3 regions of the Lysinibacillus sp. FSL L8-0312 genome follow, and region 2 is predicted to be linked to each of the others. Evidence: a T-box and tRNA genes for the amino acid it is inferred to sense, from the RefSeq annotation. Region 2 holds a T-box; the other regions hold tRNA genes.

Region 1 (5,281 bases), 420 kb from region 2:
ATGGTGGAAGAACGATTCAAAGGGTTTAGTAAGAAGGAAATTACAAATACTGCTACGTCTGCAGAAGCAATTTTATGTCTATCTGCTGAAAATCGAGAGCAAGTAGATCAATTAGTAAATAAGGCACTGGTCTCCGGTGGTAAATCTTATAGTGAACCCCAAGATCATGGGTTTATGTATGGCTGGGGATTTCAGGATGTAGATGGGCATATCTGGGAAGTAGTTTATATGGATGAAAATGCATTGAATCAAGAGTAATATTTATATCTATGAATATGAAAAAACAGTAGATGCGTGTGCATCTACTGTTTTTTAGTATGACCCGTACGGGATTCGAACCCGTGTTACCGCCGTGAAAGGGCGGTGTCTTAACCACTTGACCAACGGGCCAATGGCGGAGAAGGAGGGATTTGAACCCTCGCGCCGGTTACCCGACCTACACCCTTAGCAGGGGCGCCTCTTCAGCCTCTTGAGTACTTCCCCACATAAAAATGGCTCCGAAGGCAGGACTCGAACCTGCGACAACCTGATTAACAGTCAGGTGCTACTACCAACTGAGCTACTTCGGAATAATGATGGGCCTAAATGGACTCGAACCATCGACCTCACGCTTATCAGGCGTGCGCTCTAACCAGCTGAGCTATAGGCCCTTGGAGCGGGTGATGGGAATCGAACCCACGACATCAGCTTGGAAGGCTGAGGTTTTACCATTAAACTACACCCGCATAAATGGTGGGTCAGGACGGAATCGAACCGCCGACACTTAGAGCTTCAATCTAATGCTCTACCAACTGAGCTACTGACCCATTTCGTCCATGCTAAGCTTATTTTCTTTTGCTTTTCATATCTTCTTATGAAAATAATGGCGGTCCCGACCGGGATCGAACCGGCGATCTCCTGCGTGACAGGCAGGCATGTTAACCGCTACACCACGGGACCATTTGGTTGCGGGGGCCGGATTTGAACCAACGACCTTCGGGTTATGAGCCCGACGAGCTACCACTGCTCCACCCCGCGATAATTTTATACGGTTTCGAGTTTTTAAAGCACCATTTATAAAGATTTAAAACTGGAGGAGGTAGAGGGATTCGAACCCCCGCGCGGTGTTACCCGCCTGTCGGTTTTCAAGACCGATCCCTTCAGCCAGACTTGGGTATACCTCCGTTGCAATATATAAATGGTGGACCTTGCAGGACTCGAACCTGCGACCGGACGGTTATGAGCCGTCTGCTCTAACCAACTGAGCTAAAGGTCCTTTAAGATGGCGGCAGAGGGGATCGAACCCCCGACCTTACGGGTATGAACCGTACGCTCTAGCCAGCTGAGCTACGCCGCCAGGATCTTTATACTGGTTAATTTATTATGGTGGAGCCTAGCGGGATCGAACCGCTGACCTCCTGCGTGCAAGGCAGGCGCTCTCCCAGCTGAGCTAAGGCCCCATAATTTCTTTGGAAATGGTCGGGAAGACAGGATTCGAACCTGCGACCCCTTGGTCCCAAACCAAGTGCTCTACCAAGCTGAGCTACTTCCCGTTCTTTTTGGCGCGCCCGACAGGAGTCGAACCCATAACCTTCTGATCCGTAGTCAGACGCTCTATCCAATTGAGCTACGGGCGCATTAAAAATGGTGCCGAGGACCGGAATCGAACCGGTACGGTAGTCACCTACCGCAGGATTTTAAGTCCTGTGCGTCTGCCAGTTCCGCCACCCCGGCACATTTGGAGCGGAAGACGAGGTTCGAACTCGCGACCCCCACCTTGGCAAGGTGGTGTTCTACCACTGAACTACTTCCGCATGTGCATAAGTTTTTTTATCTGGCAATGAAATAATGGTGCGGGTGAAGGGAGTCGAACCCCCACGCCTTGCGGCGCTAGATCCTAAGTCTAGTGCGTCTGCCAATTCCGCCACACCCGCTTATTATTATTTAAAAATGGTGAGCCATGAAGGACTCGAACCTTCGACCCTCTGATTAAAAGTCAGATGCTCTACCAACTGAGCTAATGGCTCTAAAAAAATGGTGCCGGCTATAGGAATCGAACCCACGACCTACTGATTACAAGTCAGTTGCTCTACCTGCTGAGCTAAACCGGCATATGGTGGAGGATGACGGGCTCGAACCGCCGACCCTCTGCTTGTAAGGCAGATGCTCTCCCAGCTGAGCTAATCCTCCTGGGTATTATGCCTAGCGACGTCCTACTCTCACAGGGGGAAGCCCCCAACTACCATCGGCGCTAAAGAGCTTAACTTCCGTGTTCGGTATGGGAACGGGTGTGACCTCTTTGCCATCATCACTAGACTATGGTCGACCTTCAATACACGGCGTATTACTGCGTCAGCTGCTCTCGTTCAATCAGTCACGTACAGAAGTACGCTCCTTCAATCACTCGTTTGCTTCCTTGTTCTACTTGTGTCTTGAAGCTCTTTTTTTATTGAAAGTTTTGTTCTTTCAAAACTGGATAAACGGTTCATTGAATGGTTCAAACATTTTGGTTAAGTCCTCGATCGATTAGTATTCGTCAGCTCCATGTGTCACCACACTTCCACCTCGAACCTATCTACCTCATCGTCTTTGAGGGATCTTACTTACTTGCGTAATGGGAAATCTCATCTTGAGGGGGGCTTCATGCTTAGATGCTTTCAGCACTTATCCCGTCCACACATAGCTACCCAGCGATGCCTTTGGCAAGACAACTGGTACACCAGCGGTGTGTCCATCCCGGTCCTCTCGTACTAAGGACAGCTCCTCTCAAATTTCCTACGCCCACGACGGATAGGGACCGAACTGTCTCACGACGTTCTGAACCCAGCTCGCGTACCGCTTTAATGGGCGAACAGCCCAACCCTTGGGACCGACTACAGCCCCAGGATGCGATGAGCCGACATCGAGGTGCCAAACCTCCCCGTCGATGTGGACTCTTGGGGGAGATAAGCCTGTTATCCCCGGGGTAGCTTTTATCCGTTGAGCGATGGCCCTTCCATGCGGAACCACCGGATCACTAAGCCCGTCTTTCGACCCTGCTCGACTTGTAGGTCTCGCAGTCAAGCTCCCTTGTGCCTTTACACTCTACGAATGATTTCCAACCATTCTGAGGGAACCTTTGGGCGCCTCCGTTACCTTTTAGGAGGCGACCGCCCCAGTCAAACTGTCCGCCTGACACTGTCTCCTGCCCCGCTAAGGGGCATGGGTTAGAATTTCAATACAACCAGGGTAGTATCCCACCGACGCCTCCTTCGAAGCTGGCGCTCCGAGATCTCTGGCTCCTACCTATCCTGTACAAGTTGTACCAAAATTCAATATCAGGCTACAGTAAAGCTCCACGGGGTCTTTCCGTCCTGTCGCGGGTAACCTGCATCTTCACAGGTACTATAATTTCACCGAGTCTCTCGTTGAGACAGTGCCCAGATCGTTACGCCTTTCGTGCGGGTCGGAACTTACCCGACAAGGAATTTCGCTACCTTAGGACCGTTATAGTTACGGCCGCCGTTTACTGGGGCTTCAATTCGCAGCTTCGCTTGCGCTAACCACTCCTCTTAACCTTCCAGCACCGGGCAGGCGTCAGCCCCTATACGTCACCTTACGGTTTTGCAGAGACCTGTGTTTTTGCTAAACAGTCGCCTGGGCCTATTCACTGCGGCTCTCATGCGCTTGCACGCTCAAGAGCACCCCTTCTCCCGAAGTTACGGGGTCATTTTGCCGAGTTCCTTAACGAGAGTTCTCTCGCACACCTTAGGATTCTCTCCTCGACTACCTGTGTCGGTTTGCGGTACGGGCACCTCTCACCTCGATAGAGGCTTTTCTTGGCAGTGTGAAATCAGGAACTTCGTCCATACGGACTCGCCATCACAGCTCAACGTTACAGTGTGCGGATTTGCCTACACACACGCCTTACTGCTTGGACGCGCATAACCAACAGCGCGCTTACCCTATCCTACTGCGTCCCCCCATTTCTCAAACGGTGAGGAGGTGGTACAGGAATATCAACCTGTTGTCCATCGCCTACGCCTATCGGCCTCGGCTTAGGTCCCGACTAACCCTGAGCGGACGAGCCTTCCTCAGGAAACCTTAGTCATACGGTGGACGGGATTCTCACCCGTCTTTCGCTACTCATACCGGCATTCTCACTTCTAAGCGCTCCACCAGTCCTTCCGGTCTGACTTCAACGCACTTAGAACGCTCTCCTACCACTGACATCGTAGATGTCAATCCACAGCTTCGGTGAATCGTTTAGCCCCGATACATTTTCGGCGCAGCGTCACTCGACCAGTGAGCTATTACGCACTCTTTAAATGATGGCTGCTTCTAAGCCAACATCCTGGTTGTCTGTGCAACGCCACATCCTTTTCCACTTAACGATTACTTTGGGACCTTAGCTGGTGGTCTGGGCTGTTTCCCTTTTGACTACGGATCTTATCACTCGCAGTCTGACTCCCGTGTATAAATATCTGGCATTCGGAGTTTGTCTGAATTCGGTAAACCGGGATGGCCCCCTAGTCCAAACAGTGCTCTACCTCCAGTATTCTCATCACGAGGCTAGCCCTAAAGCTATTTCGGAGAGAACCAGCTATCTCCAAGTTCGATTGGAATTTCTCCGCTACCCACACCTCATCCCCGCACTTTTCAACGTGCGTGGGTTCGGGCCTCCAGTAAGTGTTACCTTACCTTCACCCTGGACATGGGTAGATCACCTGGTTTCGGGTCTACGACCACGTACTATTTCGCCCTATTCAGACTCGCTTTCGCTGCGGCTCCGCCTTCTAAAGCTTAACCTCGCACGTAATCGTAACTCGCCGGTTCATTCTACAAAAGGCACGCTATCACCCATTAACGGGCTCTAACTACTTGTAGGCACACGGTTTCAGGATCTCTTTCACTCCCCTTCCGGGGTGCTTTTCACCTTTCCCTCACGGTACTGGTTCACTATCGGTCACTAGGTAGTATTTAGCCTTGGGAGATGGTCCTCCCGGATTCCGACGGAATTTCACGTGTTCCGCCGTACTCAGGATCCACTCAGGAGAGAACGAACTTTCGACTACAGGGCTTTTACCTGCTCTGGCGGACCTTTCCAAGTCGCTTCATCTAACTCGCTCTTTTGTAACTCCGTATTGAGTGTCCTACAACCCCAAGAGGCAAGCCTCTTGGTTTGGGCTCTTCCCGTTTCGCTCGCCGCTACTCAGGGAATCGATTTTTCTTTCTCTTCCTCCAGGTACTTAGATGTTTCAGTTCCCTGGGTCTGCCTTCAAGACGCTATGTATTCACGTCAAGATACTACGCGATTAAACGT
Region 2 (5,281 bases):
ATAATCAAAGGTCATCGCTGAAATATCCCCCGGGATTTCTTGCCCCTTGTCATCTACAAGTGAAAATAGCACATAAGACTTGTCCTCTGCATCAAATGTAAAGACCACACGGCATTTTTGCTCTTTGCCACCTTCGACTATTATCGTAAATTCTTGTGTTTCTTCATTCATTTGGGTTCCTCCTTTATACCTTTGCTGTCATTTATTAAGTGGATTTTATTTACCCCCACGCTATTATTGTTGAGTATTTTATTAGCGGGCTCTTGAGTAGTTCCAGTCATTTGATGAGTGCTGTCACCCTACTTTTGAGCGGTTTCTCTCACTTTACGAACGATTTACAACACTCTTGAGCGAAACCCACATGTATCTCCACAATTCAACTACTAGACAGAGGCTCAATAAAAAAGGAACAAGGAATGCAAGCTGCGATCCTTGTTCCAAGCTTTGAGTTAGAAGATTATTCTTCGTTTTCATCCTCTAAAGCATTTAAAACGTCCTCTACCATATCCCACTCTGCTTCAGTTTCGATTGGCGTTAATTCACCATCTTCACCATTTTCAGATGGTACAAATGAAGATACGAAGATTTCAACTGAGCCATCTTCATCTTCTTCTGCGCCTACCATTGAGTAAAACACATATGATTTGCCAAACTCTGGAGATTCATGAACGTGAATCACTTCACAAAGCTGTTCGTTTCCGTTTTCGTCAATCACTGTAATGTGTTGAACATGTAGTTCTTCTTCATGGTTATGCTCGTGTGTCATGCCTAAGTCACCTCATCAATTAATTTTTGCTATCTAAGTAGCCTTGTAAAATCATCACAGCCGCCATTTTATCAATGACCTGCTTGCGCTTTTTGCGACTCACGTCCGCTTCGATTAGCATACGTTCTGCAGCCATCGTCGTTAAACGTTCATCCCATAACTTAACCGGTAGTGAAAATGTTTCTTCCAACAACTTTTTATAGTCCTCAGATGCTTCTCCACGCGGTCCTACCGTATTATTCATGTTTTTCGGATATCCTACAACAAATTCTGTTATAGCATATTCCTTTACTAGCTCGGCGATGCGGTCAATACCGAACTCTCCGTTAGCCTCATCAATTTTTACGGTTTCAATACCTTGGGCAGTCCACCCGAGTGCATCACTAACAGCAACCCCAACAGTTTTCGACCCAACGTCTAATCCCATAATTCTCATTTCTAGTCCTCGTTATTCTTTTTAATATAAAATTTAACAAGCTCCTCTAGAATTTCGTCACGCTCAAGCTTGCGAATTAAATTACGAGCATCCTGATGGCGAGGAATATACGCCGGATCACCAGAAAGTAAGTAACCAACAATCTGATTGATAGGGTTATATCCCTTTTCCTCTAATGAAGAATGTACTTTCAACATTACTTGCTTGACTTCCTGTTCCATTGATTCTTCTGGAAAATTAAATTTCATCGTTTGATCAAATGAACTCATGACCAGCACCTCGCTTTCAGAAATAAGGAGATGTGCAGACAAGCTCATCTCCAATTTCTCTTTATTATAACATGTTTTGGCGTATTATCAATTATACCTCGGCATAATTACGTTCGGAATCAGCCAGAGGCTTTCACTTCTTTTCGTTGAAAGAAGTTAAATGGATTTAATATAATCATACACAGAAACTAATGCTTCTTCAAGTTTTGAGGCATCCTTTGCACCTGCCATCGCCATATCTGGGCGACCGCCACCTTTACCGCCACAAGCTTCTGCAACCATTTTCACAATATTCCCCGCATGGTAATTACCACCAACTAATTCTTTGGAAACCCCAGCGCATAACATAACTTTTTCGCCATCAACCGCTCCAAGAACAATAACTGCTTTTGGCATTTTCACTTTTAAGTCGTCCATCATTTGACGCAGTTGATTATTATCCTTCGCCTCTACTTTTGTCGATAGAACTGTCACATCACCAATTGTTTGTGCTGCATCAACGATAGCTCCTGCCTGTGCATTTGCGATTTTTTGGGATAAGGCTTCATTTTCTCGTTGTAACTCTTTATAGTCAGCCTGCAATGCCTGCACTTTTGTCACGATATCTTTAGGGTTTGCTTTTAATAATGCTGCTGCCTCATTTAATAAAGCTTCTTCCTCTTTTACTGCTTCATAGGCAACCTTACCTGTCACAGCTTCAATACGGCGAGTACCTGCACCAATACCACCTTCTGAAACAATTTTGAAGAAGCCAATTTCAGAAGAACGTTTGACATGGATACCACCACATAACTCAATCGAATAATCTCCTATTGATACGACACGAACTACATCGCCATATTTTTCACCGAACAATGCCATTGCACCCATCGCTTTCGCTTCGTCAATGCCTTTTTCTTCAATAACGACCTCTATATCATCCCACACTTTCTCATTTACAATACGCTCGATTTGCTGTAATTCTTCTTTTGTAACTTGACCAAAATGAGAGAAGTCAAAACGTAATCGGTCAGGACCTACATATGAACCAGCTTGATTAACATGATCGCCTAGCACATCTTTTAATGCACGTTGCATAATATGTGTCGCTGTATGGTTTTTAATAATTAAATTACGGTCATCACGATTGACCACTGCTTGCACTGCATCTTCTACATGCATTTCACCAGATTCAACTACTACTGTATGAAGCGGTTGACCATTCGGTGCTTTTTGAACATCTTTTACGATAGCCGTAAAACGATCATTTGAAATGGTACCGCTATCAGCAATTTGACCACCCATTTCTGCATAGAATGGTGTCTTCGCTAAAATAACGAATGCTTCTTGTCCTTCAGAAGCAACTTTTGCTACTTGACCATTGACGATCATTGCAGCGATTTCAGTAGAAACCGTTAACGTATCATAGCCAACAAATTCACTTGCAACTGTTAAGTTTGCTAATACTTCATTTTGTACTTGCATAGAATCAACATCTTGACGAGCTGCACGAGCACGTTCACGCTGTTCTTCCATCGCTGCCTCGAAGCCCTCATGATCAACCTTCATGCCCACTTCTTCTGCATATTCCTCTGTTAATTCGATTGGGAAGCCATACGTATCGTATAAACGGAAGGCATCTGCACCAGGAATATAATCGTGGCCAGCTGTTTTTTGCGATTCCACTACTGCATTAAAGATTGCTAAACCACCGTCCAATGTTTCATGGAAACGAATTTCTTCATTTTTAATGACACGTTGAATAAATTCACATTTCTCCGTTACTTCTGGATAGAAGTCTTCCATGATTTTCCCTACAGTTGGTACCAGTTCAAACATAAATGGCTTCTCAATGCCAATTTGTTTAGCATAACGAACAGCACGGCGTAATAAACGACGCAATACATAACCACGTCCTTCGTTTGAAGGAAGAGCACCATCGCCAATGGCAAAAGCTACTGTACGAATATGGTCTGCAATAACTTTAAACGGTGTATTAATATCCTCTTCTGAGCCGAAAATTTCATTTAAATCTACTTCGCTAGGACGCTTATATTTACGGTTGGCAAATTCCTCGATTTTTTCAATGATTGGCATGAATAAATCTGTATCGAAGTTTGTTGGTACATTTTGAACAACAGATACAATACGCTCTAAGCCCATACCTGTATCAATATTTTGCTTTGGTAGGGGTGTGTATGTACCATCAGGATTATGGTTGAATTGCGAGAACACAAGGTTCCAAATTTCGAGATAACGTTCGTTCTCCCCACCTGGATACATTTCAGGATCATTTTCATCTGAGCCATATTCTACACCACGATCATAAAAAATCTCTGAGTTAGGACCAGATGGACCTTCTCCAATATCCCAGAAGTTTCCTTCTAAACGGATTAAACGCTCTTCAGGAATACCGATTTCTTGATGCCAAACATCATATGCTTCCTGATCTTCAGGGTGAATTGTGATAGATAATAACGCTGGATCAAAGCCCATCCATTTTTTATCCGTTAAAAACTCCCAAGCATAATGGATTGCTTCTTTTTTGAAGTAGTCACCAATGGAGAAGTTTCCTAACATTTCAAAGAATGTATGGTGACGAGCTGTTTTCCCAACGTTCTCAATATCATTGGTACGAATCGATTTTTGTGCATTCGTAATACGTGGATTGTCAGGAATAACACGACCATCAAAATATGGTTTAAGAGTGGCAACACCTGAGTTAATCCATAGTAGTGATGGGTCATTTATTGGCACAAGTGGCGCTGATGGCTCATGATGATGTCCCTTTTCTTTAAAAAATTCCAAATACATACGGCGAATATCTACTGCTTTCATTGGATAAATTCCTCCTATTTTATATTGTAAAATCACGATAAGAATCCTGCGATCTACATGAATTACACTTTGGAGAGTACTATCGAAGAAAATAAAAAAAGCCCTCATCCCCAAAAAAGGGACGAGGACTTGTCATTTGTCTCGCGGTACCACCCTAGTTGTAAGTAAAAAATGCTTACTTACCTCTTTAGCACTTGTAACGTCAGTGAACGGCAGGGATTAGCTGCACTCTGGAGTAGCTTTCGGCATTTGCTGTCGTGAGGATTTTTCCAGCCTAGAAATCCCTTTCTTGTACACGCACAAATACGTACTTTTTCCATCATCGTTTTTACTTTTTCTAACGAAATTATAAAAAAAATCTATTGTGCTGTCAATTAGTACTACTATGACTAATGCTATCTAAGCAATCATTTTTTTAAAATATACCCACATACCCCAAGTAAAGAGCACTAGAAAAGCACTGATTGCAATCGTTGCAATAGGTGAATCCTGATAAGGTAACGGCACATTCATACCAAAAAAGCTAGTGATCACAGATAATGGTAACATTATTGTAGAAATAACTGTTAGTAAATTCAGCTTTTCAATGGATTTACCACTATTAATTGAAAAATATGTGTCGAGCGTACTGTTAACTAAATCGCGGTATGTCTCTGTAGAGTCAACAATACGTTCTAGATGGTCATTTAAATCTTTATAGAACGGGATATTTTCTTCCTGTATCTCAAATTTCCACTGACCATTGATTGTTGAAAAAATTCTTCTTTGCGGCATGATGGCCTGGCGAATTAAAATAATGGCCCGCTTTAGTGCAAGAAATTCCTCAGTCACTACTTTAGGTTGATACTCATAAATTTCTTCTTCTAGTTCATCTATGCGAGTTCGAATTCGCTCTAATACTGGAAAATATTCATCTGTAATGCCATCTATAATGGTATGCAATAAAAAATCAGTACCCTTTTCCATATATTCGGAACGATTAACACAAACATT
Region 3 (5,281 bases), 1.7 Mb from region 2:
GTATAACAAGAGGTAACACATCGAATGGTGTCCTCTCACTTTTCCAACCTAACGATTCACATACTTTAGTAAAAACAATAGAATGTGCATCACCAATAACGCCAGCTTCCGTTTCATAGCCTGCATAACGAATTAGCTGATGATTCCATATACGCACTCTGTTCGAAGCAAATACTGTTATTGTTGGACGGATTTTTCCACTATTTGTTGCATAATCGATATGCTCCAGTAGTTTTTGAAAAATATCCTGTTCATCTAAAACGGCACGTGCATCTACTACATGCAATGATTGCCAAAACAGACGACCAATACATTTGTTACTATTACGCCACGCCACCCGTGCACCAAAAGCTAGCTCCTCTGTTGTTGGGTCGTACTCACCTGCATTCTTAATCTGTTGTAATCTATTCGCTAACCAACGCTCTGATTCATCTTGTTCTGTCTGATATAAACTTAAAAATTGCTGGATCTCCTGTATATTCATTTCGATTCCTCCACTTATCCTCATATTAGAGGAACAAAACGACAAGCACCACGAAAATAGCTATAAAAAAACATACATATTGCATATATGAAATAGTTTGTTCAAATTTATAATGAATCGAATCATGATTAGAAGATATTGTGAATGAAGAAGGAAAAGAGGTGGGCGACATCTTATAGAAAGGAGAAACAAAATATTAGTCATGTAAAAAAGCTACTGAACCATTGATAGCGGATTCGTAGCTTTCACTCTTTACTAATGTATCATTTATTGATAAAAGAAAAAGCATGTAACACAATATTTGTGCTACATGCTTGATGACCCGTACGGGATTCGAACCCGTGTTACCGCCGTGAAAGGGCGGTGTCTTAACCACTTGACCAACGGGCCGTGGCTCCGAAGGCAGGACTCGAACCTGCGACAACCTGATTAACAGTCAGGTGCTACTACCAACTGAGCTACTTCGGAATAATGATGGGCCTAAATGGACTCGAACCATCGACCTCACGCTTATCAGGCGTGCGCTCTAACCAGCTGAGCTATAGGCCCATTTTGGAGCGGGTGATGAGAATCGAACTCACGACATCAGCTTGGAAGGCTGAGGTTTTACCATTAAACTACACCCGCAAATAATGGTGGGTCAGGACGGAATCGAACCGCCGACACTTAGAGCTTCAATCTAATGCTCTACCAACTGAGCTACTGACCCAAAATGGAGGAGGTAGAGGGATTCGAACCCCCGCGCGGTGTTACCCGCCTGTCGGTTTTCAAGACCGATCCCTTCAGCCAGACTTGGGTATACCTCCAAAAATATTGAACTGGTGGAGCCTAGCGGGATCGAACCGCTGACCTCCTGCGTGCAAGGCAGGCGCTCTCCCAGCTGAGCTAAGGCCCCATTTATCATAAAAAATGGTCGGAATGACAGGATTCGAACCTACGACCCCTTGGTCCCAAACCAAGTGCTCTACCAAGCTGAGCTACATTCCGAAAACATAAATTTATTGGCGCGCCCGACAGGAGTCGAACCCATAACCTTCTGATCCGTAGTCAGACGCTCTATCCAATTGAGCTACGGGCGCAATATTCATTAAAAAACGATGAGCCATGAAGGACTCGAACCTTCGACCCTCTGATTAAAAGTCAGATGCTCTACCAACTGAGCTAATGGCTCGTAAAAAAGAAAAATGGCTGGGGTACTAGGATTCGAACCTAGGCATGACGGAATCAAAATCCGTTGCCTTACCGCTTGGCTATACCCCAATTTGAAAATGGGGCGACTGATGGGAATCGAACCCACGAATGTCGGAACCACAATCCGATGCGTTAACCACTTCGCCACAATCGCCACTATATAAATTATAACAGCTGTATATGAACGAGTACCTCAATACCTGGCAGGGGCAGTAGGAATCGAACCCACACCAAAGGTTTTGGAGACCTCTATTCTACCGTTGAACTATGCCCCTAAAATGGTGGAGGGGGACGGATTCGAACCGCCGAACCCTAAGGAGCGGATTTACAGTCCGCCGCGTTTAGCCACTTCGCTACCCCTCCAAGGGAATGGTGCCGGCGATAGGAGTCGAACCCACGACCTACTGATTACAAGTCAGTTGCTCTACCAACTGAGCTACACCGGCAAAAAAAAAATGGCGGTCCCGACCGGGATCGAACCGGCGATCTCCTGCGTGACAGGCAGGCATGTTAACCGCTACACCACGGGACCATTTGGTTGCGGGGGCTGGATTTGAACCAACGACCTTCGGGTTATGAGCCCGACGAGCTACCACTGCTCCACCCCGCGATAATACTATACTGTTTTAAAAATAATGGTGGAGGATGACGGGCTCGAACCGCCGACCCTCTGCTTGTAAGGCAGATGCTCTCCCAGCTGAGCTAATCCTCCACGAAAAATAAGCGAAGCGATGTCCTACTCTCACAGGGGGAAGCCCCCAACTACCATCGGCGCTAAAGAGCTTAACTTCCGTGTTCGGTATGGGAACGGGTGTGGCCTCTTTGCCATCATCACTTCACTTATTCAGTTGAAAGAGTTGTTCTTTCAAAACTGGATAAACGGTTCATTGAATGTTTCAAACGTTTTGGTTAAGTCCTCGATCGATTAGTATTCGTCAGCTCCATATGTCACCACACTTCCACCTCGAACCTATCTACCTCATCGTCTTTGAGGGATCTTACTTACTTGCGTAATGGGAAATCTCATCTTGAGGGGGGCTTCATGCTTAGATGCTTTCAGCACTTATCCCGTCCACACATAGCTACCCAGCGATGCCTTTGGCAAGACAACTGGTACACCAGCGGTGTGTCCATCCCGGTCCTCTCGTACTAAGGACAGCTCCTCTCAAATTTCCTACGCCCACGACGGATAGGGACCGAACTGTCTCACGACGTTCTGAACCCAGCTCGCGTACCGCTTTAATGGGCGAACAGCCCAACCCTTGGGACCGACTACAGCCCCAGGATGCGATGAGCCGACATCGAGGTGCCAAACCTCCCCGTCGATGTGGACTCTTGGGGGAGATAAGCCTGTTATCCCCGGGGTAGCTTTTATCCGTTGAGCGATGGCCCTTCCATGCGGAACCACCGGATCACTAAGCCCGTCTTTCGACCCTGCTCGACTTGTAGGTCTCGCAGTCAAGCTCCCTTGTGCCTTTACACTCTACGAATGATTTCCAACCATTCTGAGGGAACCTTTGGGCGCCTCCGTTACCTTTTAGGAGGCGACCGCCCCAGTCAAACTGTCCGCCTGACACTGTCTCCTGCCCCGCTAAGGGGCATGGGTTAGAATTTCAATACAACCAGGGTAGTATCCCACCGACGCCTCCTTCGAAGCTGGCGCTCCGAGATCTCTGGCTCCTACCTATCCTGTACAAGTTGTACCAAAATTCAATATCAGGCTACAGTAAAGCTCCACGGGGTCTTTCCGTCCTGTCGCGGGTAACCTGCATCTTCACAGGTACTATAATTTCACCGAGTCTCTCGTTGAGACAGTGCCCAGATCGTTACGCCTTTCGTGCGGGTCGGAACTTACCCGACAAGGAATTTCGCTACCTTAGGACCGTTATAGTTACGGCCGCCGTTTACTGGGGCTTCAATTCGCAGCTTCGCTTGCGCTAACCACTCCTCTTAACCTTCCAGCACCGGGCAGGCGTCAGCCCCTATACGTCACCTTACGGTTTTGCAGAGACCTGTGTTTTTGCTAAACAGTCGCCTGGGCCTATTCACTGCGGCTCTCATGCGCTTGCACGCTCAAGAGCACCCCTTCTCCCGAAGTTACGGGGTCATTTTGCCGAGTTCCTTAACGAGAGTTCTCTCGCACACCTTAGGATTCTCTCCTCGACTACCTGTGTCGGTTTGCGGTACGGGCACCTCTCACCTCGATAGAGGCTTTTCTTGGCAGTGTGAAATCAGGAACTTCGTCCATACGGACTCGCCATCACAGCTCAACGTTACAGTGTGCGGATTTGCCTACACACACGCCTTACTGCTTGGACGCGCATAACCAACAGCGCGCTTACCCTATCCTACTGCGTCCCCCCATTTCTCAAACGGTGAGGAGGTGGTACAGGAATATCAACCTGTTGTCCATCGCCTACGCCTATCGGCCTCGGCTTAGGTCCCGACTAACCCTGAGCGGACGAGCCTTCCTCAGGAAACCTTAGTCATACGGTGGACGGGATTCTCACCCGTCTTTCGCTACTCATACCGGCATTCTCACTTCTAAGCGCTCCACCAGTCCTTCCGGTCTGACTTCAACGCACTTAGAACGCTCTCCTACCACTGACATCGTAGATGTCAATCCACAGCTTCGGTGAATCGTTTAGCCCCGATACATTTTCGGCGCAGCGTCACTCGACCAGTGAGCTATTACGCACTCTTTAAATGATGGCTGCTTCTAAGCCAACATCCTGGTTGTCTGTGCAACGCCACATCCTTTTCCACTTAACGATTACTTTGGGACCTTAGCTGGTGGTCTGGGCTGTTTCCCTTTTGACTACGGATCTTATCACTCGCAGTCTGACTCCCGTGTATAAATATCTGGCATTCGGAGTTTGTCTGAATTCGGTAAACCGGGATGGCCCCCTAGTCCAAACAGTGCTCTACCTCCAGTATTCTCATCACGAGGCTAGCCCTAAAGCTATTTCGGAGAGAACCAGCTATCTCCAAGTTCGATTGGAATTTCTCCGCTACCCACACCTCATCCCCGCACTTTTCAACGTGCGTGGGTTCGGGCCTCCAGTAAGTGTTACCTTACCTTCACCCTGGACATGGGTAGATCACCTGGTTTCGGGTCTACGACCACGTACTATTTCGCCCTATTCAGACTCGCTTTCGCTGCGGCTCCGCCTTCTAAAGCTTAACCTCGCACGTAATCGTAACTCGCCGGTTCATTCTACAAAAGGCACGCTATCACCCATTAACGGGCTCTAACTACTTGTAGGCACACGGTTTCAGGATCTCTTTCACTCCCCTTCCGGGGTGCTTTTCACCTTTCCCTCACGGTACTGGTTCACTATCGGTCACTAGGTAGTATTTAGCCTTGGGAGATGGTCCTCCCGGATTCCGACGGAATTTCACGTGTTCCGCCGTACTCAGGATCCACTCAGGAGAGAACGAACTTTCGACTACAGGGCTTTTACCTGCTCTGGCGGACCTTTCCAAGTCGCTTCATCTAACTCGCTCTTTTGTAACTCCGTATTGAGTGTCCTACAACCCCAAGAGGCAAGCCTCTTGGTTTGGGCTCTTCCCGTTTCGCTCGCCGCTACTCAGGGAATCGATTTT

What was found. A T-box is a leader RNA that pairs with one kind of tRNA and senses whether it is charged. The one in region 2 lies ahead of alaS (alanine--tRNA ligase), so its partner is inferred to be a tRNA-Ala.
Region 1: it has a tRNA-Ala gene. The T-box ahead of alaS (alanine--tRNA ligase) is inferred to sense a tRNA for this amino acid. The anticodon was not compared.
Region 3: it has a tRNA-Ala gene. The T-box ahead of alaS (alanine--tRNA ligase) is inferred to sense a tRNA for this amino acid. The anticodon was not compared.

What each region holds. Positions count from the first base shown of each region.
Region 1 is NZ_JBBOOV010000001.1:2,157,169-2,162,449, forward strand. Features, by position in the region: gene MHI22_RS10845 (VOC family protein) at 1-258, shown strand, start outside; tRNA gene MHI22_RS10850 (tRNA-Glu) at 319-390, opposite strand; tRNA gene MHI22_RS10855 (tRNA-Ser) at 393-483, opposite strand; tRNA gene MHI22_RS10860 (tRNA-Asn) at 493-569, opposite strand; tRNA gene MHI22_RS10865 (tRNA-Ile) at 577-650, opposite strand; tRNA gene MHI22_RS10870 (tRNA-Gly) at 652-725, opposite strand; tRNA gene MHI22_RS10875 (tRNA-Phe) at 731-806, opposite strand; tRNA gene MHI22_RS10880 (tRNA-Asp) at 864-939, opposite strand; tRNA gene MHI22_RS10885 (tRNA-Met) at 943-1,017, opposite strand; tRNA gene MHI22_RS10890 (tRNA-Ser) at 1,071-1,163, opposite strand; tRNA gene MHI22_RS10895 (tRNA-Ile) at 1,179-1,255, opposite strand; tRNA gene MHI22_RS10900 (tRNA-Met) at 1,263-1,336, opposite strand; tRNA gene MHI22_RS10905 (tRNA-Ala) at 1,364-1,439, opposite strand; tRNA gene MHI22_RS10910 (tRNA-Pro) at 1,456-1,532, opposite strand; tRNA gene MHI22_RS10915 (tRNA-Arg) at 1,540-1,616, opposite strand; tRNA gene MHI22_RS10920 (tRNA-Leu) at 1,625-1,713, opposite strand; tRNA gene MHI22_RS10925 (tRNA-Gly) at 1,719-1,793, opposite strand; tRNA gene MHI22_RS10930 (tRNA-Leu) at 1,829-1,913, opposite strand; tRNA gene MHI22_RS10935 (tRNA-Lys) at 1,931-2,006, opposite strand; tRNA gene MHI22_RS10940 (tRNA-Thr) at 2,015-2,090, opposite strand; tRNA gene MHI22_RS10945 (tRNA-Val) at 2,094-2,169, opposite strand; rRNA gene rrf (5S ribosomal RNA) at 2,180-2,295, opposite strand; rRNA gene MHI22_RS10955 (23S ribosomal RNA) at 2,486-5,281, opposite strand, start outside.
Region 2 is NZ_JBBOOV010000001.1:1,732,596-1,737,876, forward strand. Features, by position in the region: gene MHI22_RS08850 (DUF1292 domain-containing protein) at 1-171, opposite strand, end outside; gene MHI22_RS08855 (DUF1292 domain-containing protein) at 458-766, opposite strand; gene ruvX (Holliday junction resolvase RuvX) at 786-1,202, opposite strand; gene MHI22_RS08865 (IreB family regulatory phosphoprotein) at 1,205-1,471, opposite strand; gene alaS (alanine--tRNA ligase) at 1,628-4,288, opposite strand; T-box leader at 4,403-4,620, opposite strand; gene MHI22_RS08875 (magnesium transporter CorA family protein) at 4,688-5,281, opposite strand, start outside.
Region 3 is NZ_JBBOOV010000001.1:3,468,133-3,473,413, reverse strand. Features, by position in the region: gene MHI22_RS17505 (nitric oxide synthase oxygenase) at 1-484, opposite strand, end outside; tRNA gene MHI22_RS17500 (tRNA-Glu) at 803-874, opposite strand; tRNA gene MHI22_RS17495 (tRNA-Asn) at 876-952, opposite strand; tRNA gene MHI22_RS17490 (tRNA-Ile) at 960-1,033, opposite strand; tRNA gene MHI22_RS17485 (tRNA-Gly) at 1,038-1,111, opposite strand; tRNA gene MHI22_RS17480 (tRNA-Phe) at 1,118-1,193, opposite strand; tRNA gene MHI22_RS17475 (tRNA-Ser) at 1,198-1,290, opposite strand; tRNA gene MHI22_RS17470 (tRNA-Ala) at 1,304-1,379, opposite strand; tRNA gene MHI22_RS17465 (tRNA-Pro) at 1,395-1,471, opposite strand; tRNA gene MHI22_RS17460 (tRNA-Arg) at 1,487-1,563, opposite strand; tRNA gene MHI22_RS17455 (tRNA-Lys) at 1,583-1,655, opposite strand; tRNA gene MHI22_RS17450 (tRNA-Gln) at 1,670-1,744, opposite strand; tRNA gene MHI22_RS17445 (tRNA-His) at 1,754-1,829, opposite strand; tRNA gene MHI22_RS17440 (tRNA-Trp) at 1,877-1,950, opposite strand; tRNA gene MHI22_RS17435 (tRNA-Tyr) at 1,955-2,038, opposite strand; tRNA gene MHI22_RS17430 (tRNA-Thr) at 2,046-2,121, opposite strand; tRNA gene MHI22_RS17425 (tRNA-Asp) at 2,132-2,207, opposite strand; tRNA gene MHI22_RS17420 (tRNA-Met) at 2,211-2,285, opposite strand; tRNA gene MHI22_RS17415 (tRNA-Val) at 2,312-2,387, opposite strand; rRNA gene rrf (5S ribosomal RNA) at 2,399-2,514, opposite strand; rRNA gene MHI22_RS17405 (23S ribosomal RNA) at 2,581-5,281, opposite strand, start outside.